DNA from 2 places in the Cytobacillus sp. FSL R7-0680 genome. Region 1 is predicted to be linked to the other one. Evidence: a T-box and tRNA genes for the amino acid it is inferred to sense, from the RefSeq annotation. Region 1 holds a T-box; the other holds one or more tRNA genes.

Region 1 (15,015 bases):
CTACTCCGTCTTGTTTATAAGTACTTACTTGATAGATAGGTACAGATACTGCACCTGTTGTGGGATCACCAGCAATTCCGCCATGAATTAATTTTGTTTTTCTTTTCATATCAAATACCTCCTTCATAAATCTTTTTACTTAAATAACGCTCACTGCCATCTGGAAAAATCACCACAATATTCGTACCTGCTGGAGCTTGTTCTGCTTCTAATAATGCTGCATGCAAAGCTGAACCAGATGAACTACCGACAAGCATTCCTTCTTTTTCAGCTAATTGCTTTACTCTATTAAAAGCGTTCTCATCACTTATTGTATGAATGCTATTAAAATAAGTGGTATCCATATAATCTGGTAAAAATTCCATACCGATTCCCTCTGTTTTATGCGGACCAGATTCGCCACCATTTAAGATGGAGCCTTCTGGCTCAACAATGACGGTTTTTATTTGTTCTCTTTTTTCTTTCAAATAACGAGCAGTGCCCATAAATGTGCCACCTGTACCTGCACCGGCTACAAATATATCAACATTCCCATCAAGATCATCCCATATTTCAGGGCCTAAAGTTCGGTAATAAGTATCCGGGTTAGCCGGGTTTGCAAATTGCTGTGGACAAAATGCATTAGGGATTTCCTTTAAAAGCACTTCTGCTTTGGCAATGGCACCTTTCATGCCTTCTTCTGTAGGTGTTTGAACGACTGTAGCTCCTAAAGCTCTCATCAGATCTTGCTTTTCAATACTAAACTTCTCAGGTACACAAACAATCACATTCACATCTTCTTTTAATGCTGCTAGCGCTAGACCTATACCTGTATTGCCTGCTGTAGGCTCAATAACTGTTCCACCTTTTTTTAACTTACCACTTTCAAAGGCGTTTCTTAATAATTCTTGTCCTAGGCGGTCTTTTACACTGCCACCGGGGTTCATGTATTCTAACTTAGCAAATAAACGCACACCTTCTGGTAAGTCAAACTGCGAAATTTCTACCATTGGCGTTTGTCCAATTAATTCATGAATGCTTCGGTAAACCTTCATAACTTCCCGTCCTTTGTTGATTATTTACTTTTGATTCCTTCTACTATTTTCATAACAAGATTTGCAGAGTGTAGTGCTGCTTTCTCTAGGAATTGATCAAAAGAAATATTAGATTCTTTACCAGCAATATCAGATAAAGAGCGAATAATCACAAAAGGTGTATCAAAGGCATGAGCAACCTGCGCAATCGCTGCTGCTTCCATTTCTACTGCTTGCAATGCCGTGAATTTATCTTGTATTAGTGCCGTTTGCGCTGGGTTGCTAATAAATGAATCTCCAGTCGCAATCAGTCCTCTTATAACTGTTATACCTTCTAACTCTTTACCACTCTCTTCAGCAATTTCCAATAACGCCTCATGTGCAATAAAGGCAGGAGGTTGTTGTGGTACTTGACCATATTCATAACCAAATACAGTTGCGTCGACATCATGATGTCTAACTTCAGATGAAATAACGACATCACCTACATTTAATTCAGGGTTGAATCCTCCAGCAGACCCTGTATTGATAACATAATCCGGCTTGAACTTCTCCAAAAGAATGGTAGTGGACATTGCTGCGCTCACTTTACCAATGCCAGAACGAAGAAGAACAACGTCTGCTCCGTTCATTTTACCTTCTGTATATTCACAGCCAGCAATCACTTGCTGTTGCTTCTCATCCATATGGTCCCTTAAAATTGTTACTTCTTCTTCCATTGCTCCGATAATAGCTATTTTCATTACTTTCCCTCTTTCTAAGCTTTGACACCTTCCATAATCCAAACAAAATCATTGCAGCGATTAAATGAAACTGTAAAACCATTCACCCGCATAATCTCTCTTAATACGGGGATTGTCGTATAGTATTCTCGCTTTAAATCTTCAGCTAGATTATGATAACCCTTTTCAGTGGCATCAGTAATAGCCTTTTGATAAGCATCTACAGATTCATACATTGTATCCGCAAACACTATTTTACCACCTGAAGGTAACATCTTTCCATACTGTTCAATCGCCAAAGACTTTTCTTCATCTGTTAAATGGTGAAAGGCATAAGAACTTACTATAGTATCTACGTTTTCATCTATTTGAAAGTTTAAGAAATCACCATCGAGCACTTTTGCTTTATCTTGTAACTTGTTGATAGCAATCTCTCTCATTGATTTCGACGGTTCAATCCCGATAACAGTTAAATTACGTTTTAATAATTTTGCAGTTAAATTGCCTGTACCTGGGCCAAATTCTAATACATTACCTGTTGCTCTATCTGCCACCTCTTGTAGCAATTGATCATAGTATAAGAAAACATCCTTATATTCTTCATCATGGCCTGTTACTGTATCATCATATGTTTTAGCCCACTCTTCGAATAATTCAATAAACTCTTTCCCCATTTTGCACCCTCCTGCACGTAATTACAATAGCAATAATTCCTATGAGTATACTATGAATTAATTTGTAACATGTTCCCAATCTACCACACCCCTTCTTAAGTTTCAAGAAAAATCAATATCCACTTTTCTCATTGCACAGAAAATGAAATTTACTTAAAATTAGGAGTGATAGCGTATGAAGGGATGATTAACTTGAACTTTCAATTAGATTTTATTGAGGATAAAGTAGAATTTTTCGAAGCAACAAAGCTGGACGATTTAGAAAAGAAAATAAATGACCAAATTGAAACAAATAAAGCCATTATGCTAGAAGTTCATCATGTCGCTCACCAAATGCATATAGATGAAAACGGCAAAAGGTTCTATTCAGCTGTTGTTCATTTTAAACTGAAGAAAAAGTAGAATAAAAATTGCATGCGAAGCAAATGATCCTTTGTGGCAAGTGGACACTTAGAATTCACCACTTTCTAATATGAAGCCATATGTTGACTCTCGATGCAAAAAAACGCGAACAAATGAATGTTCGCGTTTCATTCTGGCTAGGAAAACCAGTTTTTCTTATATACTATTTAATTCTTCTACCTTCGTTGGTTTCCATCCTTTTCCGTCTACCCATTCAATATATACACGATACATTTCATCTTTATTAGGTGAAGCGACTGTACCAACAGAACGATTTACACCGTCATTACCAAGGAAATAAACAGTCATAGCTGAACGATCTAATCCAGTAGCATAAGTGATTGCACGAAGCATTTCATCCCAATCCACATGACTCTGATCATACACAGCTGTCGGATGGTCGTCTTGTACTGTACCTACAGGTTGCCAAGCCGGATTTTCTACCGTTCTATTTACATCAGCACTACTGCCGCCTTCAGTGACAATCTCTTCCTCTTTTACTTTTTCTTCATTGTTTTCTTCTTCATTACTTTCTTCATCTTTATTCTCTTCATTATCTTTATTTTCTTCTTCCTCACTGTTACCTTCTTGACTTCCCTCATTTGTTGCATCATCTTTCTCATCACTGCTATTTTCTTTAGAAGTTTCTTCATTATTTACTTCTTCATTCGCAGCAGAATCCGCTGGTTGATCCTCGTCTTTTCCACCGGAGAAAATAATCGTACCAACAACGATGATGAGCAGAATAACGACGCCAATTAAGCCATTTAAGATTATGTTTGTTTTTTTCCTTTTCGATCTTTTATCATAACGGGATGAACCATTATCAGTATTATTCAAAGGAATACCTCCTAATTTAAAAAAGAAATATCATAGCTGAAAACATTTTAACATGTCTTTTAAAAAACTTGAAGGGATAACCATTACGTGGAATGATCTAATCTATGTATTTCTTTCACAATATCAGCGAATAAAGAAAGTGGTGATGGGTCGGTACTTTTGGCATCTAACCGGACGGTTACTAGTGCATATCTTGGGTTATCATATGGAAAATAGCCAGCAAACCATTTATTTTCTAGTTGCTGCCCATTCACTTTTTTCCCTGTTTCCCCTGTTCCAGATTTGCCTGCTACTTGATACGGTAAATTTTGTAGTTGCCTACCTGTCCCCAAATCATGATTGACAACTTCAAGAAGAAGCTTTTGTAATGATATGGCTGTATATGGCTTAATATTTTTACCAACAATTTTTTTAGACTGAAAGCTCTTTACTTTCGTCCCATTTTTATATTCTAGTTGTGAGGCGACACGTACCATCTGCTTTTCTCCACCTCTTGCGATTGTTGCCATCATATTCGCCACAGCTAACGGTGTACTGCGGACATCTAATTGACCAATGGATGTTAGAGCAATTAGATTTGTATCTTTTCTATTTCGCGGATCACTAAAGACCTGGCCTTGTTCTTCATCTGCCAATTGCTGAAAGCCTTTTAAATGATAGAAATCTCCTTGCCATCCTACTTTTATCGATAGGCCTAATTTATTGGCATAGCTATCCACCACCAATGGTTCTATAGACATCAGCTCTTTGCCGACCGTTGCAAATGTATAATTACAACTTTTCGCAAAACTATCTTTAAAATTAAGCATGCCGTATTGATAATTTTCATCGATTTCTCCATTGATTGACCGATTACAATCAAACATACGACTTTTTGCATCTAGCCCATAATCTATCGCTGCTGCAGCGATAACAGTTTTAAAAATAGACCCTAGTACTTGATTTTGTACCATAAAATTATTTGTACCTTCTTCGCCATGAGCGAAAGGGTTGACTGGGTTCACTTTCGGACGAGAAACCATCGCGACAACTGAATTATCCTCAATATCTATTAACACCATCCCCCCTTTGGTAACCTCGTTTTTATCGACTAGCATTTCCATTCGTTGCTGCCATTGAAAATCAAGCGTCGTTCTAATATTCAATGGATAAAAAGGGTTCGCAGGGTGAACATACTTTACATTCGAGCCAAATAAAGGCCTTCCTTTTCCATCAACATGATAAATGAGCTTTGTTTCACCTTCTCCAGACAAAAGTTCATCAAAGCTTTTTTCCATACCAGTTGCACCTAGTCTTGTTATATTAGATAAGTGTTTATTAGGATATCTTTTGGTTAGTAAAAAATCCCTATTGGCAATCCCTAATAATTGTTCTGCTGGTCTCTCATAAATCGGGTATGATTTTCTCACTGCAAATACACCTGGTATTTCCAACTGATTAATCTCCTCCATTTGTTCATTAGACAAAATGAAAGGTTCTCGCTCACCATATACAATAGGATCCTTTATTGCTTGAACTTTTTGACGGAGTTGACTATTATCAACTTTAAGAATTTCAGCTACACTCGAGACATCCCATTCTATATCTTTTAGGAACGGAAAAAGGATTAAGACCGTTTTATAGGCTACAGTTAATTGTTTGCCATCTCTATCAAGCAAATTCCCTCTCTCGGCATCTATAACTATTTCCTTAGAGCGTTGTGCGACACTTTGACTGATCAAGTTAATGTCTCTATTTGTAAAATGCTTTGTTTCAAACAACTGTATTTGAGCCAGTCTAACAATAAGTATTGATAAAATAATCATCATAACAGAAACAAACAGAATGACTCGTTTTCTTTGCATAAAAACACCTCGTCAAAAGTGTTGACGAGGTGTTTCTATTTCAAACGCTAAAACACAATAATTTTATTAGTTAATACTTGTTATCTTAACACTCATTTCTCCACCTGGTGTTTGCACTGACACTTCTTCGCCTACTTTTTTACCAATAAGGCTTTTAGCAATCGGAGAATCATTGGAAATTTTGCCCTCAAAAGGATCTGCCTCTGCACTACCTACGATAGAATAAGTCTCTTCTTCACCATCAGGTAATTCTACGAAAGTAACAGTTGAGCCTAAGCTAACTGCGTCGCCTTTCATCTCATCCTCAGTAATGATTTTAGCATTACGAATCATGTTTTCAAGAGTCGTAATACGACCTTCTACAAAAGCTTGTTCTTCTTTAGCAGAATCATATTCTGAGTTCTCAGATAAGTCACCAAAACTACGAGCTATTTTTATACGTTCAACCACTTCTTTTCGTTTAACGGTTTTTAGGTTTTCTAGTTCTTGTTCTAATTTCGTTTTACCTTCTTGTGTCATTGGAAATACTTTTTCTGTACTCAAAACACCCACTCCTTTACCATATATAACCAATTATTGGTCAAAAGTATGTATAAATTTTATAAACAATGCATTTACAGCGCGTCCTTTATCGAACGCGCCTATCTATGCAAACGTTTGTAGCCTTATTATTTTTCTATGCTATTGTGTCATAAAAAAGACTTTTCTTCAAGAATTGTTTGAATTTTTGTGACCATTAAATCAATCGCCACTTTATTTTGTCCACCTTCAGGAATGATAATATCGGCATATCTCTTAGTCGGTTCGATAAATTGATTATGCATTGGACGAACAACACTGACATATTGCTCAATTACTGAGTCAATGGAACGCCCTCGCTCCTTAATATCACGCATAAGCCTTCTAATAATTCTTAGATCTGCATCCGTATCGACAAACAGCTTCATATCCATTAAATCACGTAAGCGCTCATCTTCAAGTACAAGAATACCCTCTAAGATAATTACATCTTTTGGTTCAACAACGATGACATCATCTGACCTCGTATGAATAGAATAGTCATATACAGGCTTTTCGATGACCTCGTGATTCGTTAAAGAGATGATATGCTCAATTAATAAATCTGTGTCAAACGCAAGTGGATGATCATAATTGGTTTTCAAACGTTCTTCAAACGGTAGATGTGCTTGATCTTTATAGTAATAGTCTTGTTCTAACATAAGAATAGAATGACCTTGAAATTGATTATAAATCGCCTTCGTTACACTTGTCTTTCCAGAACCTGATCCACCAGCTACACCGATCACAATCGGTTTTCTCTTCATCTTTATCAATCTCCCTAACATCGTAGCTTTTTTGCTACTGTTTAACAATATACACCTTTTTGCTATGATTGCCAAACATATGGTACTTATACTAGTAATAATTCTTTATCACAACAAAACTTATTTCTTTCTACTAATCGCAACACCATCACCAATAGGCAAAATCACCGTATGGTAACGATCATTTTTCATAAGCCATTCATTAAATTGGTCAATTTTTTGCACTAGGTTGCGGATGCGTTTTTTTTCTATCTCTGCTTTTTCATAAACAAGGCCTTTAAATAACACGTTATCGGTAATAATTACACCTGTATCATTTAAATATTGACTATACATCTCGAAAAACTTCTTATACTGTCCTTTTGCTGCATCAATAAATATCATATCATAGTCACCTAATATTCGAACCTCATCTTCTTGCTCTAATGCATCGCCTTTAATTAAAGTGATTTGATTCGCCATGCCGCTTCTTGCAAAGTAGTTCTCTGCCTTTTCATAACGCTCCTGATCTCTTTCCAATGTAACAATATGAGCAGATGGACAAGCTTCAGCCATTCGTAAAGCGGAATATCCGATTGCTGTTCCAATCTCTAATATTTTTGTTGGTTGTTGAATTCGTACAATCTGTAACATGGCTTCAATACCTTCTAGTTCCATGATTGGCACACGATTTTCCCTAGCGTATTCTTCCATTTCCATGAAGAGGTTTGTACGATCCGGTATTAATTTTTGCATATATGTAATTAGCTCATCATTTAGCAATTACTTTCACCTCTATTAATTTAACTTCCATCCTTTGCATATGCAAGAAAAAAAGCGCTCACATTAGTAGATTGTCAACAAGAGCTTGGACCATCTACGCTATCTGCATGATACGCCACATAAAAAAATATATAAAATGCTTGTGCTATTTTACCACATAAAAAAGAGGAAAGCTATGAGATTTTATCATAAATGATGATCTAACATCATTCACACCTCTTTAGCTTCCTCTATTTTTTAATTATTACTAGTTATGTGCTCATTTTTCTTCACATTATGTTCATCCAATGTTTTAGAGAATAAAACTTCTCCTTCTGGTGTAGCTAGGAAATACAAATAATCCGTTTCTTCAGGATTCAATGCAGCTTCAATAGAAGTTGAACCTGCATTAGCAATCGGTCCAGGTGTTAGGCCATTGTATTTATATGTGTTATATGGGTCATCTATTTCTAAATGCTTATACAATGTCCTTTCCTTATGCTCACCATGTGCATATAAAACGGTGGGATCTGTTTGTAAAGGCATATCTTCATCCATACGATTATAAAAAACGCTGGCTATCTTATCGCGGTCCACTTGTGCAGTGGCCTCTTCTTCGATTAATGAAGCCATTGTGAGTAATTCATGGACAGACATCTCTTTGTTCTCCATTGCATCTGTGTACTGAGCAAGCACTTCACTTGTCTTCTTAATCATTGGTGTTACAATTTCTTCTAACGTTGCATCTTCTTTGTAGTAATCATATGTGGCAGGGAATAGATAACCCTCTAAAGGGTATTTAATATTCTCCGCAAAAACATCATCAGTAATGACACTTGGAAATTTCTCCTGCATTTCCTGTACAAATGCTTTATCATTTAATTCTGCAAAGACTTCGTCTGCGTCCATGCCTGCTTTTTCTGCTATAATTGCTGCAATTTGCTCCAACTGCTTGCCTTCAGGAAGTGTGACTTTAAACACGACTTCTTGATCAACATTTCCAGTTTTCAGCTCTGATATGACTTGACCTAAAGTCATCGCCGGTGCCAGTTCATAAGTTCCTGCCATAAAGCCTGATTCATTCTTTAGCTTCACATAGTATTTGAATACTCTAGCATCCTTTATTATCCCATTCTCTTCTAATACTTGTCCGATCCCTGAAACGGATGAGCCTATAGGGATTTCGACATTTTTGACTTTGTCGTTATCTGGATTAACAGGTTTTAAAGCAGAATTCACATAAAGGAACCCACCTAGCCCTCCAACACCTATGATTACAAATAATATTATGGCTGTAATTAACACGATTTTACGCACAACTTTCGCCTCTGTTTGCCTCTCTATCAACTGTTTTTTCATCTTACCTTTTTTATCATCTGTCATGGTAAACCTCCTTGCAACTATTTCCCCTTACTATTCATACTTCCTTTTCGCCTCATGTTGCTACTGTATTAATAGCTGGAAAATAGCTCTCATACATCTCGGATTATTATACTATACTTTCTGTCATAGGATAGCATATTTAGACAAAATTCTTCTACTATAGAACGAATCAGTTATACTGAAAGCGTTAATCAATAATACCTCTCCCTTAATAATGAATGAGTTAAGTTTATAGAGAATGAGATAGAAATGAGGACAATGCTGAAAGTGGAGGTTTTTTTTGAGATAGGTTATATTTTGCTAAGTCTTTTTTTACTTAATGTTTTTTTGTTGTGTGATATTAATCTGGGTTAGCCTTAGTCGCAAGTTCACCTGCGAAGAATGATAGAACATAAAAAAAAGACCCACTAAACAAGCGGGTCTTTTCAAATTTATTCTTCTTCATTTTCTAAAAATGTATTTAACATCTCTTCGATAAGGTCCCATTCTTCGTCCGTTTCAATTGGCATTAATTCACCATCAGTATTATCTTCACTTGGAACGAATGCAGATGCATGAATTTCAACCTCTTCTTCATCCTCATCTGCACCAATTGGATAATAAAGAACATAAGATTTGCCAAATTCTTCAGAGTCAAAAGTAAAAAGCACTTCGCAAAGCTGCTCGTTACCTTCCTCATCTACTACTGTGATATTGTTTTCTCCGTGATCCATTTCTTTCACCTCTTAATTCTGGCTATCTAAATAACCTTGTAAAATCATGACTGCCGCCATTTTATCAATCACTTTTTTCCTTTTTTTGCGACTGACATCTGCATCAAGTAGGACTCTCTCTGCAGCGATTGTAGTGAGACGCTCGTCCCAATAAATAACCACAACACCGAAACGTTTGTTAAGTTCATTACCATAGAACTGACTCGCTTCACCTCTAGGCCCTATTGTACCATTCATGTTCTTAGGAATGCCAACAACAACCTTTGTTACTTCATATTCTTTGAGCAGCTCACCAATACGTTTAAATCCGTACTGATTCTGTTCCTCATTTATTTTCACTGTTTCGATGCCTTGGGCTGTCCAACCAAGACCATCACTAACAGCCACGCCGACCGTTTTTGAGCCGACATCTAATCCCATTGTACGCATATTATCCCTCTCGTTGCTGTTTTAAATACGACTTCACAAGTTCTTCAATAATTTCATCCCGTTCTAACTTGCGAATCACATTCCTTGCATCTTTGTGACGGGGTATGTAGGCAGGATCTCCAGAAAGCAGGTAACCTACAATTTGATTAATAGGATTATACCCTTTTTCCTGCAGGGCATCGTGAACATGGAACAAAACTTTATTGACATCTTGTTCAAATGGTTCCTCAGGAAAATTAAATCTCATCGTTTTGTCAAATGAGCTCAATTGCTACACCTCACTATTCTGTTCTTAAGCGATTAAGCTACCTATTCAAAAAGAGAAGGATGGATAGCTACACCAAGTTCATGAAGAAGAGGTTATATAACCTCTTCTTTTTATGATTCGCTTTTGTTTACCTACATTTTACACTAAACTATTCGGGAATCAAACGGATTTTACCCATTCCTCTACAAATTGTAACGCTCCCTCTAATTTTGCTGGGTCTTTTCCACCAGCTTGCGCCATATCTGGACGTCCACCGCCACCGCCTCCACAGCGAGTAGCCACTTCCTTAATTAATTTACCCGCATGATAGCCACTTTTAATCAAATCATCTGTCACACCGGCAATTAAATTCACTTTTCCTTCATTCGCACTACCTAGTACAACCACTGCTGAAGCAAGCTTTTGTTTTAATTCATCTGCCATATTACGCAAGTGGTTCATGTCTGTCGCCTGAACTTTTGCAGCTAATACTTTTACACCGTTCACTTCTTTCACTTGGTCAATCAAGCTTCCAGCTTCAATATTACCCAATTTAGTTGCTAATGATTCATTTTCTCTTTGTAATTGCCTGATTTCTGCATGTAAGCTGTCAATTTTTACTGGTACATCTTTTATATTTGATTTTAATTTAGCTCCAGCCTCTTTTAATACAGAGATTTGCTCTGTCATCATCTTATAAGCACCTTCACCTGTGACTGCTTCTATTCTTCTTGTGCCTGCACCAATCCCGCTTTCAGATTGGATTTTGAACAAACCAATGACTGCAGTATTTGCCACATGACAGCCACCACAAAGTTCTAATGAATAATCACCGATTTGAACAACTCGTACAATTTTCCCATACTTTTCTCCAAATAAAGCCATTGCTCCCATTGCTTTTGCTTCTTCAATATCTTTCAGGTCAATTTGCACATTTAAGCTATTCCAAATTTTCTCGTTAACAATGGCTTCGATTTTCTCTAACTCATCTCCTGTTACTTGTCCAAAGTGAGAAAAGTCAAATCTTAGTCGATCTGGTTCAACAAGAGAACCTGCTTGATTTACATGCGTACCTAATACATCTTTCAATGCTTGGTGAAGAAGATGTGTCGCAGTATGATTTTTTACGATTTTATTACGATTAAAATAATCTACAGATGCTTTAACCGATGAATGAGCTTTTAATTCTCCTTCTGTGACAACTGCACGATGGAGGTTTTGTCCATTTGGAGCTTTTTGCACATCTTTTATTTCAACCCTCACGCCACTTGCTGTTAGAGTTCCCTTATCAGCGATTTGCCCACCACTTTCAGCATAGAAAGGAGTAGCTGTCAATATTAATTGAACCTCTTCGCCTTGACCAGCTTGGTCTACTAGCTCGCCACCACTTACAATTGCAGCTACTTCAGTATCAATCGTCAATTGTTCATACCCAACAAACCTACTGTCTACCGTAATTTCACCTAGGACACTATCCTGGACTTGCATACTATCTATATCTTGACGAGCAGCTCGAGCGCGATCACGCTGATTTTCCATCTCTTTTTCAAAGCCATCATGGTCGATGCTCATCCCTTCTTCTTCTGCGTACTCCTCTGTTAATTCAACGGGGAAACCATACGTATCATAAAGACGGAAAACATCTTTTCCATCGATTACAGTATGTCCATTAGCTTTTTCTTTTTTCATTACTTCTGAAAGAATAGCTAAACCCTCGTGTAACGTTTCATGGAAGCGTTCTTCTTCGTTTTTAATGACTTTTTGAATAAAAGCCGTTTTTTCTTTTACTTGTGGATAATAATCAACCATTATTTCTGCAACCACTGGTACTAACTCAAACATGAACGGACGATGAATATTGATTTGTTTCGCATAACGAACCGCGCGACGTAATAATCGTCTAAGAACATATCCTCTACCTTCATTTGATGGAAGAGCACCATCACCAATTGCAAATGCTACTGTACGAATGTGGTCAGCAATCACTTTAAATGCGACATCTTGTTCCGCAGTTTTTCCATATTTCTCAGCAGAAATATCTTCTGTTCCTTTAATGATTGGCATAAATAGATCTGTGTCAAAATTCGTCTTTACATTTTGCACAACTGAAGCCATACGCTCTAAGCCCATGCCCGTATCAATATTTTTCTTTGGTAGTGGAGTATATGTTCCATCTGGATTATGGTTAAACTCAGAAAATACAAGGTTCCATACTTCCAAGTAACGTTCGTTCTCTCCCCCAGGATAGAGCTCAGGATCATTTAAATCGTTACCATACTCTTCTCCCCTATCATAGAAAATTTCTGTGTTCGGTCCACTTGGTCCTTCACCAATATCCCAGAAATTCCCTTCCAAACGAATAATTCGTTCTTCTGGTACACCTACTTTTTCTCTCCATAATTTGTACGCTTCATCGTCCTCAGGGTGGATTGTCACAGATAATTTGTCTTCTTCAAAACCAATCCATTTTGGACTCGTCAAGAATTCCCAAGCATATAGAATCGCTTCTTCTTTAAAGTAGTCACCGATAGAAAAATTCCCAAGCATTTCAAAGAATGTATGGTGACGTGCTGTCTTCCCAACATTTTCAATATCATTGGTACGTATTGATTTTTGTGCATTAACGATCCTTGGATTTTCGGGAATCACTCGACCATCAAAATATTTCTTCAATGTAGCTACACCACTATTAATCCATAGTAGTGACGGATCTTCATGTGGTACTAAAGAAGCACTTGGTTCCACTGCGTGACCTTTTTCTTTAAAAAAATCTAAAAACATTTGTCTAATTTCTGCACCAGTTAAATGTTTCATAAAAAAACCTCCTAAAAAATTTATGTAACCATAAAAAAAAGCCCTCATCCCCAATACAGGGACGAGAACTTAAGCTCGCGGTACCACCCTGATTGTGAAAGAAAACTCTCACCTCTCAAAGCACCTTAACGCGGTGAACGGCAGTAGTTAACTGCACTCCGGATTAGCTTTCTGTTATCCTTCATCGAGAAATTCTCTCAGCCATGGAATTTCCTCTCTTTCGAATGGACTATAACATACTTCTTCCATCAACATCTTACATTATTTAAATAGATATAGTCGAATTATAGCTAGATTTTTGCTCTTTTGTCAATATCAATGTCTAACAGTATCAACAAATTCAGCTGAAACTATACCTTATCTGCCCTATGTCGGTTCATTAATAGTTTACGTGCATGTATAAGACTAATTTTTAGGATTGCCAAAATCGGAACAGCCATAATTAAACCAATGATACCGCCAGCTTCTCCACCAGCTAGTAATGAAAGCATAATAATGAGGGGGTGCATATGTAAGCTTTTCCCTACAATTAAAGGAGATAATATATTCCCTTCCACAAATTGCAATACAACTATAATAATTAATGTGATAATTACCATTTTGACTGACAGGGTCGCTGCAATAATCACCGCTGGGACTGCACCAATAATTGGACCAAAATACGGAATAATATTGGTTATTGCAATGATAAAACCAAGCAACAATGGATACTTCATACCGAACACCCAAAATAAAGTAGCTGAAATCACCCCGATTACTAAACATACAAGGAGCTGCCCACGAATATAACCTCCGAGTGACTTATCAACATCTCTTATAAACAAAACAGCTTCTTTTCTCCATCTTCTTGGCGTTAAGTACCAGACTGCTTTTTTTACATCCGTATAATCTTTTAAAAGGTAAAAGGAGATAAATGGGATAATAGCGATGATTAAAGCATAATTAAGAATCTCAAGCAATATATTAATTGCCTTTGTTAATAATTTATCTAATGCTGCTTCAATATTGTTAATCCCATCCTCTACACGTAATTGTAATGTTTCTGGCCATTCAGATGTGCGTTCTTGAATCAAAGCAATAAAAGAGCGATATTGCTCGGCAAACTCTGGCGCATGATCAACTAAATCATTTAGTTGATGAATAAAAGCCGGAATCCCTTTATACAATCCGTAGCCAACACCACCAAAAAATAATAAATAAATTCCTAAAGCTGCTAATCCTCTGTGCATACCCGTTTGATGTAACTTTTCAACAATAGGGTGTAAGAGATAAGTAAAAAATGCCCCAAGTAAAAACGGAATCAGCACAACAAGCAGTAATTTTAAAAGAGGGAGCCATAATTCTTTTAATTGAAAAAAGATATAAAGTAAAATGAGAACAAGCAAAACAAAGCCTAAACGGTACAACCATTTCATACGAACGTCCATGCACTACGCCTCCCTTTACTATCTTGAGAAGAGAGCATATGAATTATACATACAAGTTAAATAAGGGACGGAATGGATTCATTTATTGACATAGCACAGGTACGAAAAAACGTCCCCAATCTATTTGATTGAGGACGCCAAAACATTTAAAACATTTTCATTACTTTTCTTTGTATTTTTTTCATATCTCTTTTTGAGACGATGTTATTTTTCTGCATATAGCTATATGCGGCTACACCTGCGCCTATGACAGCTGCTGAGGTTAACATTTTATTCATCATATGACACCTCTCATAAGAATTTTTATGAAGAAAAACGACGCTCTTCTTCATCAAATAAGTCATCTAAAGAACTTAAAGACCCATCTTCTTCCACTTGGTGAGTGTGAATAATTCCTTTAGACAATGAGAGTTCGATAAAGCAATTCCAACAGTAATATTG
Region 2 (15,015 bases), 420 kb from region 1:
AATCCCCCGCTAGATATATTGAAATTATAGCGGGAGAATGAATATTTTTCAATAGTCAAAATAAAAAATTAGTGCAAGCTTTCTATTTCCATCGACTTTACTCCCGGCACTTGAGAAATTGTATGATAAAAGTCAGTTGTTTTTTTACGATAATCTACTGCAATAGTTAAATAAACTTGTGGGTAGCCCTCTTCAGTATCTTTAATTCTCATCCTGCGAATAGCCGCTTGCTGCTCTTTAATGGTATGAATAATCGTCGTGATCTGTTCCTTCGTTTCAACTGCCATTTTCATCGTAATCTCTTTTTCTCGTAGTTGTCTTGGGCCAATAAGCCCTAATAAGTAGGGAACAACTTCAACTGAAATAATAAGTAATACGACGCCTGCAACAGCCTCCATATAATATCCAGCTCCAACAGCGATACCAATTCCAGCTGCGCCCCAAATTAAGGCGGCTGTTGTAAGGCCGGAAATACTATCATTCCCTCTCCTCAATATGACCCCTGCACCAAGAAAGCCAATTCCTGATACAATTTGAGCTGCTAAACGTAAAGGATCCATTGTAATATTAATATCGTCATTACCTGGAAATATGTATGCTGATTCTATTGACACAATAGTGAGAAGACAGCTAACGATTGAAATGACTAGGCTTGTTTTTAAGCCAACTGGTTTACGTTTTAGTTCTCTTTCTAGTCCTATAATAAGACCAAGCACAGCTGAAATCCCTAACTTCATTAGGACATCCATTTCTAATCCGTACATAATATCGCCTGCTTTATCATTTAATAAATTTTAAATAAGTTACCTTTACTATAGGTTTAAGGTGTAAAATAGTCTATACCTAAATATCAATATATAGAGACAAGGTGATAGCATGGGGTAGTTAAGATGAATCCGCTTTTTGTATTAGCTATAGGAGTTGTTTCAGTTTCAACTTCAGCCATTTTTGTAAAGTTGATTTCAGCTCCCCCTGGTATTATTGCTTTTTATCGTCTCCTTTTTTCAGTCGTGCTTATGATGCCAATCTTTCTTTTAAAATATGTTCATGAAATTCGTCATATTACAAGCAAGGATTGGCTGTTTTCTATCATTGCGGGTATTTTTTTAGCTTTCCATTTTATTTTATGGTTTGAGTCTCTTCAATACACATCGGTTGCTAGCTCGACTGTGTTAGTTGCCTTACAACCGATTTTTGCATTTATAGGTACTTATCTCTTCTTTAAAGAAAAAACTTCTTGGAAATCCATTTTGTCAACTATAACTGCGATAGGCGGTTGTATCATTATTAGCTGGGGTGATTTTCTACTAAGTGAAAAGGCGCTCTATGGAGATTTGTTAGCACTCATCGCCTGTGGGCTAGTAACAGGGTATTTACTGTTTGGGCAGACCGTCCGTCAAAGAGTATCCCTGATTACTTATACATTTATTGTATACAGTATTAGCACATTGACACTTTTTATCTATGTCATGCTTAACAAACAACCTTTGTATCCTTATCAAGTAAATGACTGGATTTTTTTAATTCTCTTAGCACTTTTTCCAACATTATTAGGCCATACATTATTTAATTGGTCTGTAAAGTATTTAAGTACTTCTGTTATTTCGATGGCTACTTTGTTTGAACCTGTGGGTGCAGCCATTTTAGCTTATTTTGTACTACAAGAAAGAATAGCTTGGTCACAAATTTTGGGTGGGCTATTTGTTATAGTAGGGCTATCTTCCTTTTTAATAGATGAAAGAAGAAGAAGAAAGAAACGATTATAGGCAAATAATGAAGATCAAGTTTAGAAAATGAAGCAAAAGGTGAGCCAAGAATGAGCTCACCTTTTTTATATAAATAAATAGGATAATCTACTAAAAATAAATGCAGCTGTTACGGTGAAGATGAAAGTTCCTCCATAAACTTTACCTGGTGAATTAGCGATGCGAATACCTTCCACATAAGCGAATGAAAATAAAAAAAGGGCCATAATTACTGATACGTATAGTGCTACATCTTCCAGCTCTATTCACACCTTTCATATATAATAGAATGAGATTAGTAGATTATATGACCCATTCTCAACTTTATGACAAATATTTATGATAAGGATGAAGAGAAAGAGAGATTACTTATTGAGTTAAGACGGGAGCTTAGAAGAAGGGAAGAATGATTGAAGAGTATCTGAAGAGTATCTATATATAAGTAAAGCAAAAGATAATTAATAGTTTCTTGTGGTTATCAATTAATGGAAACGCTTAACTATATGATAGTTACGATACTTAATAAAAATATGAAAAACTTGATTAAAACTTTTAAAATTATATTGCAAACACTTTTTAATCATGATATAGTTATTTTTGTTCCCGATAAAAGAAAAATTTACTAATTTAATCACTTAAATTATTTTAAAAAAATGGTTGACGTGATGAAGACGGGATGTTATGATAATAAAGTCGCTTTTAAAGCGAACGAGATTGTTCTTTGAAAACTGAACGAACATAAAACGTCAAGCGTAATTCTAAAAAGCTGATTTATCAGCAACAAAGCACCATAGGTGCAAATGAGCTAATCAAACACTTTATTGGAGAGTTTGATCCTGGCTCAGGACGAACGCTGGCGGCGTGCCTAATACATGCAAGTCGAGCGAATCTGAGGGAGCTTGCTCCCAAAGATTAGCGGCGGACGGGTGAGTAACACGTGGGCAACCTGCCTGTAAGACTGGGATAACTCCGGGAAACCGGGGCTAATACCGGATAATATCTATTTATACATATAATTAGATTGAAAGATGGTTCTGCTATCACTTACAGATGGGCCCGCGGCGCATTAGCTAGTTGGTGAGGTAACGGCTCACCAAGGCGACGATGCGTAGCCGACCTGAGAGGGTGATCGGCCACACTGGGACTGAGACACGGCCCAGACTCCTACGGGAGGCAGCAGTAGGGAATCTTCCGCAATGGACGAAAGTCTGACGGAGCAACGCCGCGTGAGTGATGAAGGTTTTCGGATCGTAAAACTCTGTTGTTAGGGAAGAACAAGTATCGGAGTAACTGCCGGTACCTTGACGGTACCTAACCAGAAAGCCACGGCTAACTACGTGCCAGCAGCCGCGGTAATACGTAGGTGGCAAGCGTTGTCCGGAATTATTGGGCGTAAAGCGCGCGCAGGCGGTTCCTTAAGTCTGATGTGAAAGCCCACGGCTCAACCGTGGAGGGTCATTGGAAACTGGGGAACTTGAGTGCAGAAGAGGAAAGTGGAATTCCAAGTGTAGCGGTGAAATGCGTAGAGATTTGGAGGAACACCAGTGGCGAAGGCGACTTTCTGGTCTGTAACTGACGCTGAGGCGCGAAAGCGTGGGGAGCAAACAGGATTAGATACCCTGGTAGTCCACGCCGTAAACGATGAGTGCTAAGTGTTAGAGGGTTTCCGCCCTTTAGTGCTGCAGCAAACGCATTAAGCACTCCGCCTGGGGAGTACGACCGCAAGGTTGAAACTCAAAGGAATTGACGGGGGCCCGCACAAGCGGTGGAGCATGTGGTTTAATTCGAAGCAACGCGAAGAACCTTACCAGGTCTTGACATCCTCTGACAATCCTAGAGATAGGACTTTCCCCTTCGGGGGACAGAGTGACAGGTGGTGCATGGTTGTCGTCAGCTCGTGTCGTGAGATGTTGGGTTAAGTCCCGCAACGAGCGCAACCCTTGATCTTAGTTGCCAGCATTTAGTTGGGCACTCTAAGGTGACTGCCGGTGACAAACCGGAGGAAGGTGGGGATGACGTCAAATCATCATGCCCCTTATGACCTGGGCTACACACGTGCTACAATGGATGGTACAAAGGGCTGCAAGACCGCGAGGTTTAGCCAATCCCATAAAACCATTCTCAGTTCGGATTGTAGGCTGCAACTCGCCTACATGAAGCCGGAATCGCTAGTAATCGCGGATCAGCATGCCGCGGTGAATACGTTCCCGGGCCTTGTACACACCGCCCGTCACACCACGAGAGTTTGTAACACCCGAAGTCGGTGGGGTAACCTTTTGGAGCCAGCCGCCTAAGGTGGGACAGATGATTGGGGTGAAGTCGTAACAAGGTAGCCGTATCGGAAGGTGCGGCTGGATCACCTCCTTTCTAAGGAATATACGGAATTGACTTGATGTTAGACTGTTCGTTCAGTTTTGAGAGTATAATCTCTCAATTCAATCGTTCTTTGAAAACTAGATAATGTAATGAAGAAGATTACCGAGTAATCGCCACCTTAGTTATTTTCTCTCTATATAATAGAGTAGAGATACTAAACTTTTTTAAAACACACAACCGTGAGGGAAGCGAAAGCAACCCAAACATATGGTTAAGTTAATAAGGGCGCACGGTGAATGCCTTGGCACTAGGAGCCGATGAAGGACGGGACTAACACCGATATGCTTCGGGGAGCTGTAAGTAAGCTTTGATCCGGAGATTTCCGAATGGGGAAACCCCCTATCCGTTATGGGATAGGATCCATACCTGAATACATAGGGTATGGAAGGCAGACCCGGGGAACTGAAACATCTAAGTACCCGGAGGAAGAGAAAGCAAACGCGATTCCCTGAGTAGCGGCGAGCGAAACGGGATTAGCCCAAACCAAGAGGCTTGCCTCTTGGGGTTGTAGGACATTCTATACGGAGTTACAAAGGAACGAGATAGACGAAGAGGTCTGGAAAGGCCCGCCATAGGAGGTAAAAGCCCTGTAGTTGAAACTTCGTTCCCTCCAGAGTGGATCCTGAGTACGGCGGGACACGAGAAATCCCGTCGGAAGCAGGGAGGACCATCTCCCAAGGCTAAATACTCCCTAGTGACCGATAGTGAACCAGTACCGTGAGGGAAAGGTGAAAAGCACCCCGGAAGGGGAGTGAAAGAGATCCTGAAACCGTGTGCCTACAAGTAGTTAGAGCCCGTTAATGGGTGATAGCGTGCCTTTTGTAGAATGAACCGGCGAGTTACGATTACATGCGAGGTTAAGTTGGACAGACGGAGCCGTAGCGAAAGCGAGTCTGAATAGGGCGAATTTAGTATGTGGTCGTAGACCCGAAACCAGGTGATCTACCCATGTCCAGGGTGAAGTCCAGGTAACACTGGATGGAGGCCCGAACCCACGTACGTTGAAAAGTGCGGGGATGAGGTGTGGGTAGCGGAGAAATTCCAATCGAACTTGGAGATAGCTGGTTCTCTCCGAAATAGCTTTAGGGCTAGCCTCATGCGTAAGAATCTTGGAGGTAGAGCACTGTTTGGACTAGGGGCCCTCATCGGGTTACCGAATTCAGACAAACTCCGAATGCCAAAGATTTATCCATGGGAGTCAGACTGCGAGTGATAAGATCCGTAGTCAAGAGGGAAACAGCCCAGACCACCAGCTAAGGTCCCAAAGTATACGTTAAGTGGAAAAGGATGTGGAGTTGCTTAGACAACCAGGATGTTGGCTTAGAAGCAGCCACCATTTAAAGAGTGCGTAATAGCTCACTGGTCGAGTGACTCCGCGCCGAAAATGTACCGGGGCTAAACGTATCACCGAAGCTGTGGATTGAACATCGTTGATGTTCAGTGGTAGGAGAGCGTTCTAAGGGCGTTGAAGCTAGACCGTAAGGACTGGTGGAGCGCTTAGAAGTGAGAATGCCGGTATGAGTAGCGAAAGATGGGTGAGAATCCCATCCACCGAATGCCTAAGGTTTCCTGAGGAAGGCTCGTCCGCTCAGGGTTAGTCGGGACCTAAGCCGAGGCTGAAAAGCGTAGGCGATGGACAACAGGTTGATATTCCTGTACCACCGTATTCTGTTTGAGTGATGGGGGGACGCAGGAGGATAGGGTAAGCGCACTATTGGATGTGCGTCTAAGCAGTTAGAGGGACCATGAGGCAAATCCCATGGTCACATACCTTGAGCTGTGATAGCGAGGGAAATTTAGTACCGAAGTTCTTGATTCCACACTGCCAAGAAAAGCCTCTAGCGAGGAATAAGGTGCCCGTACCGCAAACCGACACAGGTAGGCGAGGAGAGAATCCTAAGGTGAGCGAGAGAACTCTCGTTAAGGAACTCGGCAAAATGACCCCGTAACTTCGGGAGAAGGGGTGCTCATTAGGGTGTTAAAGCCTTGATGAGCCGCAGTGAATAGGCCCAGGCGACTGTTTAGCAAAAACACAGGTCTCTGCGAAGCCGCAAGGCGAAGTATAGGGGCTGACGCCTGCCCGGTGCTGGAAGGTTAAGAGGAGAGGTTAGCTCACGCGAAGCTTTGAATCGAAGCCCCAGTAAACGGCGGCCGTAACTATAACGGTCCTAAGGTAGCGAAATTCCTTGTCGGGTAAGTTCCGACCCGCACGAAAGGCGTAACGATCTGGGCACTGTCTCAACGAGAGACTCGGTGAAATTATAGTACCTGTGAAGATGCAGGTTACCCGCGACAGGACGGAAAGACCCCGTGGAGCTTTACTGTAGCCTGATATTGAATTTTGGTACAGCTTGTACAGGATAGGTAGGAGCCTTAGAAGCCGGAGCGCTAGCTTCGGTGGAGGCGTCGGTGGGATACTACCCTGGCTGTATTGAAATTCTAACCCACATCCCTTATCGGGATGGGAGACAGTGTCAGGTGGGCAGTTTGACTGGGGCGGTCGCCTCCTAAAGAGTAACGGAGGCGCCCAAAGGTTCCCTCAGAATGGTTGGAAATCATTCGTAGAGTGTAAAGGCACAAGGGAGCTTGACTGCGAGACCTACAAGTCGAGCAGGGACGAAAGTCGGGCTTAGTGATCCGGTGGTTCCGCATGGAAGGGCCATCGCTCAACGGATAAAAGCTACCCCGGGGATAACAGGCTTATCTCCCCCAAGAGTCCACATCGACGGGGAGGTTTGGCACCTCGATGTCGGCTCATCGCATCCTGGGGCTGTAGTCGGTCCCAAGGGTTGGGCTGTTCGCCCATTAAAGCGGTACGCGAGCTGGGTTCAGAACGTCGTGAGACAGTTCGGTCCCTATCCGTCGTGGGCGCAGGAAATTTGAGAGGAGCTGTCCTTAGTACGAGAGGACCGGGATGGACGCACCGCTGGTGTACCAGTTGTCTTGCCAAAGGCATCGCTGGGTAGCTATGTGCGGAAGGGATAAGTGCTGAAAGCATCTAAGCATGAAGCCCCCCTCGAGATGAGATTTCCCATAGCGCAAGCTAGTAAGATCCCTGAAAGATGATCAGGTTGATAGGTTAGAGGTGGAAGTGTGGCGACACATGTAGCTGACTAATACTAATCGATCGAGGACTTAACCAAAAACGAAAAGCGAAAGCACCTACCTAGGCGCTGTAGCTGGACAATACGAAATGCGGGCGGCTTTAAGCCGCCGCAGCTAGACAGCACTACGTAAGTAGTCGCGTCAGCACGCATTCAGGCGATTACTCAAAACAATCTTCTTCAACATTACCTAGTTTTCAGAGAATGATTTAAAATTTCTCTTGAAAATTTTATTAAAGACGTTATAATAATATATGTCTTTAAAAAGTCCGGTGGCGATAGCGAGAAGGTCACACCCGTTCCCATACCGAACACGGAAGTTAAGCTTCTAAAGCGCCGATGGTAGTTAGGGGCTGTCCCCTTGTGAGAGTAGGACGTTGCCGGGCATACATATTGGAGGATTAGCTCAGCTGGGAGAGCATCTGCCTTACAAGCAGAGGGTCGGCGGTTCGATCCCGTCATCCTCCACCATTTTTTGTGTGTATTTGCCGGCCTAGCTCAATTGGTAGAGCAACTGACTTGTAATCAGTAGGTTGGGGGTTCAAGTCCTCTGGCCGGCACCACTCGTGCTTTGTACGAGCCATTAGCTCAGTTGGTAGAGCATCTGACTTTTAATCAGAGGGTCGAAGGTTCGAGTCCTTCATGGCTCACCATTTGATCATTTTAATATGCGGGTGTGGCGGAATTGGCAGACGCACCAGACTTAGGATCTGGCGCCGCAAGGCGTGGGGGTTCGACTCCCTTCACCCGCACCATTTTTCATTTTAAATATTTGCGGAAGTAGTTCAGTGGTAGAACATCACCTTGCCAAGGTGAGGGTCGCGGGTTCGAATCCCGTCTTCCGCTCCAATATGTGCCGGGGTGGCGGAACTGGCAGACGCACAGGACTTAAAATCCTGCGGTAGGTGACTACCGTACCGGTTCGATTCCGGTCCTCGGCACCATTCTTTTTAAAATTAAGCGCCCGTAGCTCAATTGGATAGAGCGTTTGACTACGGATCAAAAGGTTAGGGGTTCGACTCCTCTCGGGCGCGTTTTGTATCGGGAAGTAGCTCAGCTTGGTAGAGCACTTGGTTTGGGACCAAGGGGTCGCAGGTTCGAATCCTGTCTTCCCGACCACTAGATATACATATATATTTTTAGGGGCCTTAGCTCAGCTGGGAGAGCGCCTGCTTTGCACGCAGGAGGTCAGCGGTTCGATCCCGCTAGGCTCCACCAATTAATTTTATACAATATATTCTATGGCGGTGTAGCTCAGCTGGCTAGAGCGTACGGTTCATACCCGTGAGGTCGGGGGTTCGATCCCCTCCGCCGCTACCATAGATAGAATGATGGACCTTTAGCTCAGCTGGTTAGAGCAGACGGCTCATAACCGTCCGGTCGTAGGTTCGAGTCCTACAAGGTCCACCATTATTCGGAGGAATACCCAAGTCTGGCTGAAGGGATCGGTCTTGAAAACCGACAGGGGTGTTAAAGCCCGCGGGGGTTCGAATCCCTCTTCCTCCGCCATTCATATTATTATCGCGGGGTGGAGCAGTCCGGTAGCTCGTCGGGCTCATAACCCGAAGGTCGCAGGTTCAAATCCTGCCCCCGCAATCTGGTCCGGTAGTTCAGTTGGTTAGAATGCCTGCCTGTCACGCAGGAGGTCGCGGGTTCGAGTCCCGTCCGGACCGCCATTTACATATTTATTATTTTGGCTCAGTAGCTCAGTCGGTAGAGCAAAGGACTGAAAATCCTTGTGTCGGCGGTTCGATTCCGTCCTGAGCCATCTTTTATGGCGGTTGTGGCGAAGTGGTTAACGCATCGGATTGTGGTTCCGACATTCGTGGGTTCGATTCCCATCAGCCGCCCCATTGCGGGTGTAGTTTAGTGGTAAAACCTCAGCCTTCCAAGCTGATGATGAGGGTTCGATTCCCTTCACCCGCTTAAATAGGGGCCTATAGCTCAGCTGGTTAGAGCGCACGCCTGATAAGCGTGAGGTCGATGGTTCGAGTCCATTTAGGCCCACCATTTATATTATTCCGCAGTAGCTCAGTGGTAGAGCATTCGGCTGTTAACCGAACGGTCGTAGGTTCGAATCCTACCTGCGGAGCCATATGGAGAAGTACTCAAGTGGCTGAAGAGGCGCCCCTGCTAAGGGTGTAGGTCGGGCAACCGGCGCGAGGGTTCAAATCCCTCCTTCTCCGCCAGTTGGCCCCTTGGTCAAGCGGTTAAGACACCGCCCTTTCACGGCGGTAACACGGGTTCGAATCCCGTAGGGGTCATAAAAAAGAAGCTGTCAACATAAGTTGACAGCTTCTTTTTTATGTGGCTAACACTTTTTGGATGTTATATTATCTGTCATTAGATGTCAAAATAATTTGAAAAATAACAAGGGATTTTTATACTTAAGACGAATTATTTAAGAAAGAGTAATGTAATACAAGGAGTGGAATGAATTAAGATGAATACAACTGCATACCCCACTGAATTCGAAATGCACTTGTTTCATGAAGGAAGCTTATTTAAGGCATACGAACTGTTTGGATCACACCGTCATAAAGAAGGAGATAATTGGGTTACTTCCTTTACTATCTATGCTCCACATGCCACCTCAATATCATTAGTTGGTTCTTTTAATCATTGGAATGGCGAAGGTTTTTCATTAGATAAAGTAAATAAAGAGGGGATATGGAGAATTCAGCTAGATGGAGATTTAACAGGAGAAATTTATAAATATGCAATTAAGAACAAGGATGAACAAACTTTTTTAAAGGCTGATCCTTTTGCTTTTTGTTCAGAATTACGGCCTAGTACTGCTTCGATTGTTTATTCCTTAGAAGGTTACAAATGGAAGGACCAAGGCTGGCAAAAGGAAAAACAACAAAGGAAAGCATTTTCAGAACCTATGATGATATATGAGATGCACTTAGGTACATGGAAAAAGAGGAATGGCCTTTTATTGACATACAGTGAACTAGCAGAAGAAATCATTCCTTACGTAAAGGAGCATGGTTTTACACATATTGAATTGATGCCTATAATTGAACACCCTTATGATCGTTCATGGGGGTATCAAGGAACAGGCTATTATTCGGCTACTAGTAGATATGGTGAACCAAAAGATTTAATGTTTTTTATTGATCAATGTCATCAAAATAATATTGGTGTTATTTTAGATTGGGTACCAGGACATTTCTGTAAAGATCAACATGGGCTATATTGTTTAGATGGTGAATATGTTTATGAATACGAAACAGAAGCTGATAGGGAAAATTTTGTTTGGGGTACAGCTAATTTTAATTTAAGTAAAACAGAGGTTCATAGTTTCCTCATATCCAATGCTATTTTTTGGATGGAAAAATACCATGTCGATGGATTTAGAATTGATGCAGTATCAAATATCATTTTTTGGCCTAATAACGAGAATAGGGAAAATCCATTTGGTATTCAATTTTTACAGAAATTAAATAAGGCTGTTTTTGCTTATGATCCTTCTATCTTGATGATGGCAGAGGATTCTACAGATTGGCCCCAAGTAACGGCTCCTGTTCACTATGGCGGATTAGGTTTCAGTTATAAATGGAATATGGGGTGGATGAATGATGTATTATCTTATATGGAGAAAGCCCCACATGAACGGCAATACCACCATAATAAAATGACTTTTTCATTAATGTATGCATACTCCGAAAATTTTCTCTTACCGTTATCACATGATGAGGTTGTCCATGGGAAGAAATCCCTGCTAGACAAGATGCCAGGAGATTATTGGCAAAAATTTGCCCAATATCGTTTGCTCTTAGGTTTTATGATGACACATCCAGGTAAAAAGCTGTTATTTATGGGGTTTGAGCTAGGACAATTTGCCGAGTGGAAAGATGAAGCTGAGTTGGATTGGCACTTACTTCAGTATGAAATGCATGCAAAAACGAATCATTATGTGAAGAAGTTAATAAAGTTATATAAGAGATCTAAATCATTATATGAATGGGACCACAGATCAGAAGGTTTTGAGTGGATTGATGCTAATAACCATCAGCAATCCATTTTTTCATTTATTCGTAAAGGAGTAGAAGAACAAGAAATATTAATTGTTGTATGTAACTTTTCCCCTCAAGTATATATGAATTTTCGAATGGGTGTTCCTAAAAATGGGAGTTATAGAGAAGTGTTTAATAGTGATAATAATGAATTTGGTGGCTCCCATTGTATTAATAAACGTGTATTAAATACAAAAAAACTATCCTATCATGGAAAACCATACAGCATCGAAATGACGATACCACCATTCGGTATTTCAGTATTACGTCCTGTTAGAAAAAGAAAAAGGAGTGATGTTGTAAATGGCTAACAAGAAATGTGTAGCGATGTTGCTTGCTGGAGGCAAAGGAAGCCGCCTTAATTCTTTGACGAAGGAGCTTGCTAAACCAGCTGTACCTTTTGGAGGTAAATACCGCATCATCGATTTTACACTTAGTAATTGTACAAATTCAGGCATCGATACAGTCGGTGTACTAACACAATATCAACCGCTAATACTCAATTCATATATTGGCATAGGAAGCGCTTGGGATTTGGATAGAAGAAATGGCGGTGTGACAGTACTTCCCCCATACAGTGAATCTTCTGAAGTCAAATGGTATACAGGTACGGCAAGTGCTATCTATCAGAATATCAATTATTTAGAGCAACATAACCCCGAATATGTATTAATTTTATCAGGTGACCATATTTACAAAATGAACTATGACTTAATGCTAGATTACCATATTATTAAAGGAGCTGATGCGACAATCTCTGTTATAGAGGTCCCGTGGCATGAAACAAATCGTTTTGGTATTATGAATACTTCTTTAGATATGAGAATAGAAGATTTTGAAGAAAAACCTGAGCAAGCAAAGAATAATTTAGCATCAATGGGCATTTATATCTTTAAATGGTCAGTACTAAATGAGTTTTTACAAAAGGATAATCAAAATAAGGACTCAAGCCATGATTTTGGAAAAGATATTATTCCTGAGATGTTGAAGTTAAATAAGAAACTTTATGCCTATCCTTTTAATGGTTATTGGAAAGACGTTGGTACAGTTCAAAGTCTATGGGAAGCTAATATGGATTTATTAGATGACAATTGTGAGTTAAATCTTTTTGATCAAGACTGGAGAATTTACTCAGTTAATCCTAACCATCCTCCACAATATATTTCTCCACAAGCAAAGGTCAAACAATCTTTAGTAAATGAAGGATGTACGATTGAAGGCGAGGTAATCAAATCAGTTCTCTTTCAAGGTGTAGCGATTGATAAAGGGTCTGTTATTAAAGAGTCAGTAGTTATGCCAAATACAAGGATTGGTAAGAATGTCATATTAGAAAAAGTCATTGTCCCATCTAATATAGTTATACCAGATGGGACAGTAATTAAAGAAAGAAAAGAAACAAGTGAAGCATTGTTAATCACGCCAGAAAGTATTTGTCATTTTGCATAAATGTAGAACTGTATGATTTTTACTGGGGGGATATTGATTGAATAATCGTTTATTAGGAGTCATTGATGCGACAACTTATCATAAGGGACTGGATGAGTTAACCCTTCATCGTTCTTTAGCTGCTGTTCCTTTTGCTGGAAGATATAGACTAATAGATTTTATTCTCTCTAATATGGTCAATTCAGGAATAGAGAGTGTGGCGATTTTTCCGAAATATCAATACCGATCTTTGATGGATCATCTAGGATCGGGGAAGAACTGGGATCTAGATAGAAAAAGAGATGGTCTTTTCTTCTTCCCATCACCGATGATTGATAGTTCAAATAGTGGGATTGGTTCATTTAATCATTTTGTCGCTAACATTGATTATTTTTATCGTAGTTCACAAGATTATGCATTAATTGCTAATTGCTATACCGTTTGTAATATTGATTTCTCACCAGTTTTACAGCGACATATTCAATCTGGCTGTGATATTACGTCAATTCAACAGCTAAATCAACCTTTAGAAATGTATTTGGTCAAAAAAGATCTTCTAATAGATATGATTCAAACTCGGAGACAAACAGGTTATACATGTATAAGTGATATTATGGCTGATATCCATCAGCCTTACACAATTTGTCATTATGAATATAAGGGGGAGGCAGTAACTATCGATTCTGTCCAATCTTATTTTCAAGCGAGCATGGAACTACTAACCCCCGATGTCTGGAGAAATTTATTTTTAAGAGATTTTCCAATTTATACAAAAGTAAAAGATGAACCGCCAACAAGATATCTAAATGGTTGTGAAGTAAAGAATTCTATTGTGGCCAACGGTTGCCAAATAGAAGGAAAAGTAGAAAATAGTATTATTGCTAGGGGTGTAAAAGTCGGTAAAAATACGATAGTAAGAAACTGTGTGATTATGCAGAAATGTGAGATTCAAGAGGGATGTGTATTAGATTCTGTTATTTTAGATAAAGATGTGAAAGTAGAAGAAGGAACCTACTTAACAGGCACACAATCGGTCCCTTTTGTTGTTAAAAAAGGGTCAATTCAAGGAGCGTTGATGAATTCGTGAAAGTATTATTTGCCGTCTCAGAATGTGTCCCTTTTATTAAATCAGGTGGATTAGCAGATGTCGCAGGTTCGTTACCGAAGGAATTAACGAAACAAGGGACGGAAGTAAGAATAATATTACCGAAGTATGGGAACATCCCTGCCTTATATAAGAATAAGACAAAAAAGATAGCCGAATTCGTAGTCGCTGTTGGCTGGCGCAATCAATATTGTGGAATTGAAGTGCTCGAGTTAAATGATATTACTTTTTATTTTGTAGATAATGAATACTATTTTAAGAGAGAACAATTATATGGTTACGATGATGATGGTGAGCGATTTGCTTATTTTAATAGAGCTGTATTAGAAGCACTGGCACAGCTCGACTATTATCCTGATATTATTCATTGCCATGATTGGCATACAGGCATGATTCCTTTTTTATTAAGAGTTCATTATCAAAAAAGAAGTGGGTATGAATTGATTAAAACAGTCTTTACGATTCATAATCTACACTTTCAAGGTGTCTTCCCTAAAGAGGCCATTCATGATTTGTTTGGGTTGGGGTTTGAGTATTATCGTGAAGATCAATTAAAGTATTATGATTGTATTAATTTTATGAAAGGTGCCATAGTAGCAGCTGATCAAATAACAACTGTAAGTCCTACGTATAGAGATGAGATTCTAACAGATTATTTTGGTGAGGGATTAAATGGTTTGTTACAGGAAAGAAAGGACCGTTTAATTGGGATATTGAATGGAATTGATGAAGACGTCTATCACCCAGAGAAAGATGCGACGATTTATCAAGCATTTCATCCAGAGCAATGGCTATTAAAGAAGGAAAACAAGGCATATTTACAAAAAATATTCGATTTAAAGATAGATCGGAATACCCCCATTGTGGCTATGATCACAAGGTTAACAACACAAAAAGGTATGGACTTAATAGAGAGAGTATTCCATGAAATGATGCAAGAAAATGTGCAATTTATTCTTATTGGCACAGGCGATGTAGCGTTTGAAAATTTCTTCAGAAGAATGGAAGCTAATTACGGGGAAAAATGTAAATGTTATATTGGGTTCAATGAAGAAGTTGCGCATCAAGTATATGCGGGTGCTGATCTATTTTTGATGCCGTCTAAGTTCGAGCCTTGTGGATTAGGTCAACTCATTGCGATGAAATATGGTGCCATTCCTATAGTAAGAGAAACAGGAGGGTTGAATGATACCGTACAGTCTTATAATGAGAAGACAGGTGAGGGCTGGGGGTTCACT

What was found. The T-box of region 1 lies ahead of alaS (alanine--tRNA ligase). A T-box ahead of a tRNA ligase gene usually reads a tRNA of that ligase, here a tRNA-Ala.
Region 2: it has a tRNA-Ala gene. The T-box ahead of alaS (alanine--tRNA ligase) is inferred to sense a tRNA for this amino acid. The anticodon was not compared.

The regions. Positions count from the first base shown of each region.
Region 1 is NZ_JBBPAO010000001.1:2,099,902-2,114,916, forward strand. It holds gene MKY26_RS10470 (bifunctional cystathionine gamma-lyase/homocysteine desulfhydrase) at 1-109, opposite strand, end outside; gene MKY26_RS10475 (PLP-dependent cysteine synthase family protein) at 111-1,034, opposite strand; gene mtnN (5'-methylthioadenosine/S-adenosylhomocysteine nucleosidase) at 1,055-1,756, opposite strand; gene MKY26_RS10485 (class I SAM-dependent methyltransferase) at 1,771-2,409, opposite strand; gene MKY26_RS10490 (DUF2536 family protein) at 2,593-2,811, shown strand; gene MKY26_RS10495 (DUF1510 family protein) at 2,968-3,651, opposite strand; gene MKY26_RS10500 (peptidoglycan D,D-transpeptidase FtsI family protein) at 3,735-5,495, opposite strand; gene greA (transcription elongation factor GreA) at 5,562-6,038, opposite strand; gene udk (uridine kinase) at 6,185-6,820, opposite strand; gene MKY26_RS10515 (O-methyltransferase) at 6,941-7,582, opposite strand; gene mltG (endolytic transglycosylase MltG) at 7,820-8,944, opposite strand; gene MKY26_RS10525 (DUF1292 domain-containing protein) at 9,376-9,657, opposite strand; gene ruvX (Holliday junction resolvase RuvX) at 9,670-10,086, opposite strand; gene MKY26_RS10535 (IreB family regulatory phosphoprotein) at 10,088-10,354, opposite strand; gene alaS (alanine--tRNA ligase) at 10,514-13,147, opposite strand; T-box leader at 13,202-13,408, opposite strand; gene MKY26_RS10545 (AI-2E family transporter) at 13,498-14,574, opposite strand; gene MKY26_RS10550 (DUF3918 family protein) at 14,721-14,855, opposite strand; gene MKY26_RS10555 (hypothetical protein) at 14,878-15,015, opposite strand, start outside.
Region 2 is NZ_JBBPAO010000001.1:2,519,875-2,534,889, reverse strand. It holds tRNA gene MKY26_RS12620 (tRNA-Ala) at 1-8, opposite strand, end outside; gene MKY26_RS12615 (MgtC/SapB family protein) at 69-764, opposite strand; gene MKY26_RS12610 (DMT family transporter) at 891-1,766, shown strand; rRNA gene MKY26_RS12605 (16S ribosomal RNA) at 2,564-4,112, shown strand; rRNA gene MKY26_RS12600 (23S ribosomal RNA) at 4,331-7,264, shown strand; rRNA gene rrf (5S ribosomal RNA) at 7,494-7,611, shown strand; tRNA gene MKY26_RS12590 (tRNA-Val) at 7,621-7,696, shown strand; tRNA gene MKY26_RS12585 (tRNA-Thr) at 7,713-7,788, shown strand; tRNA gene MKY26_RS12580 (tRNA-Lys) at 7,803-7,878, shown strand; tRNA gene MKY26_RS12575 (tRNA-Leu) at 7,896-7,980, shown strand; tRNA gene MKY26_RS12570 (tRNA-Gly) at 8,000-8,074, shown strand; tRNA gene MKY26_RS12565 (tRNA-Leu) at 8,081-8,169, shown strand; tRNA gene MKY26_RS12560 (tRNA-Arg) at 8,186-8,259, shown strand; tRNA gene MKY26_RS12555 (tRNA-Pro) at 8,268-8,344, shown strand; tRNA gene MKY26_RS12550 (tRNA-Ala) at 8,368-8,443, shown strand; tRNA gene MKY26_RS12545 (tRNA-Met) at 8,469-8,545, shown strand; tRNA gene MKY26_RS12540 (tRNA-Ile) at 8,559-8,635, shown strand; tRNA gene MKY26_RS12535 (tRNA-Ser) at 8,642-8,734, shown strand; tRNA gene MKY26_RS12530 (tRNA-Met) at 8,748-8,821, shown strand; tRNA gene MKY26_RS12525 (tRNA-Asp) at 8,825-8,901, shown strand; tRNA gene MKY26_RS12520 (tRNA-Phe) at 8,921-8,993, shown strand; tRNA gene MKY26_RS12515 (tRNA-His) at 9,003-9,078, shown strand; tRNA gene MKY26_RS12510 (tRNA-Gly) at 9,081-9,151, shown strand; tRNA gene MKY26_RS12505 (tRNA-Ile) at 9,159-9,235, shown strand; tRNA gene MKY26_RS12500 (tRNA-Asn) at 9,246-9,320, shown strand; tRNA gene MKY26_RS12495 (tRNA-Ser) at 9,324-9,414, shown strand; tRNA gene MKY26_RS12490 (tRNA-Glu) at 9,418-9,489, shown strand; gene glgB (1,4-alpha-glucan branching enzyme) at 9,669-11,558, shown strand; gene MKY26_RS12480 (glucose-1-phosphate adenylyltransferase) at 11,551-12,693, shown strand; gene MKY26_RS12475 (sugar phosphate nucleotidyltransferase) at 12,731-13,759, shown strand; gene glgA (glycogen synthase GlgA) at 13,756-15,015, shown strand, end outside.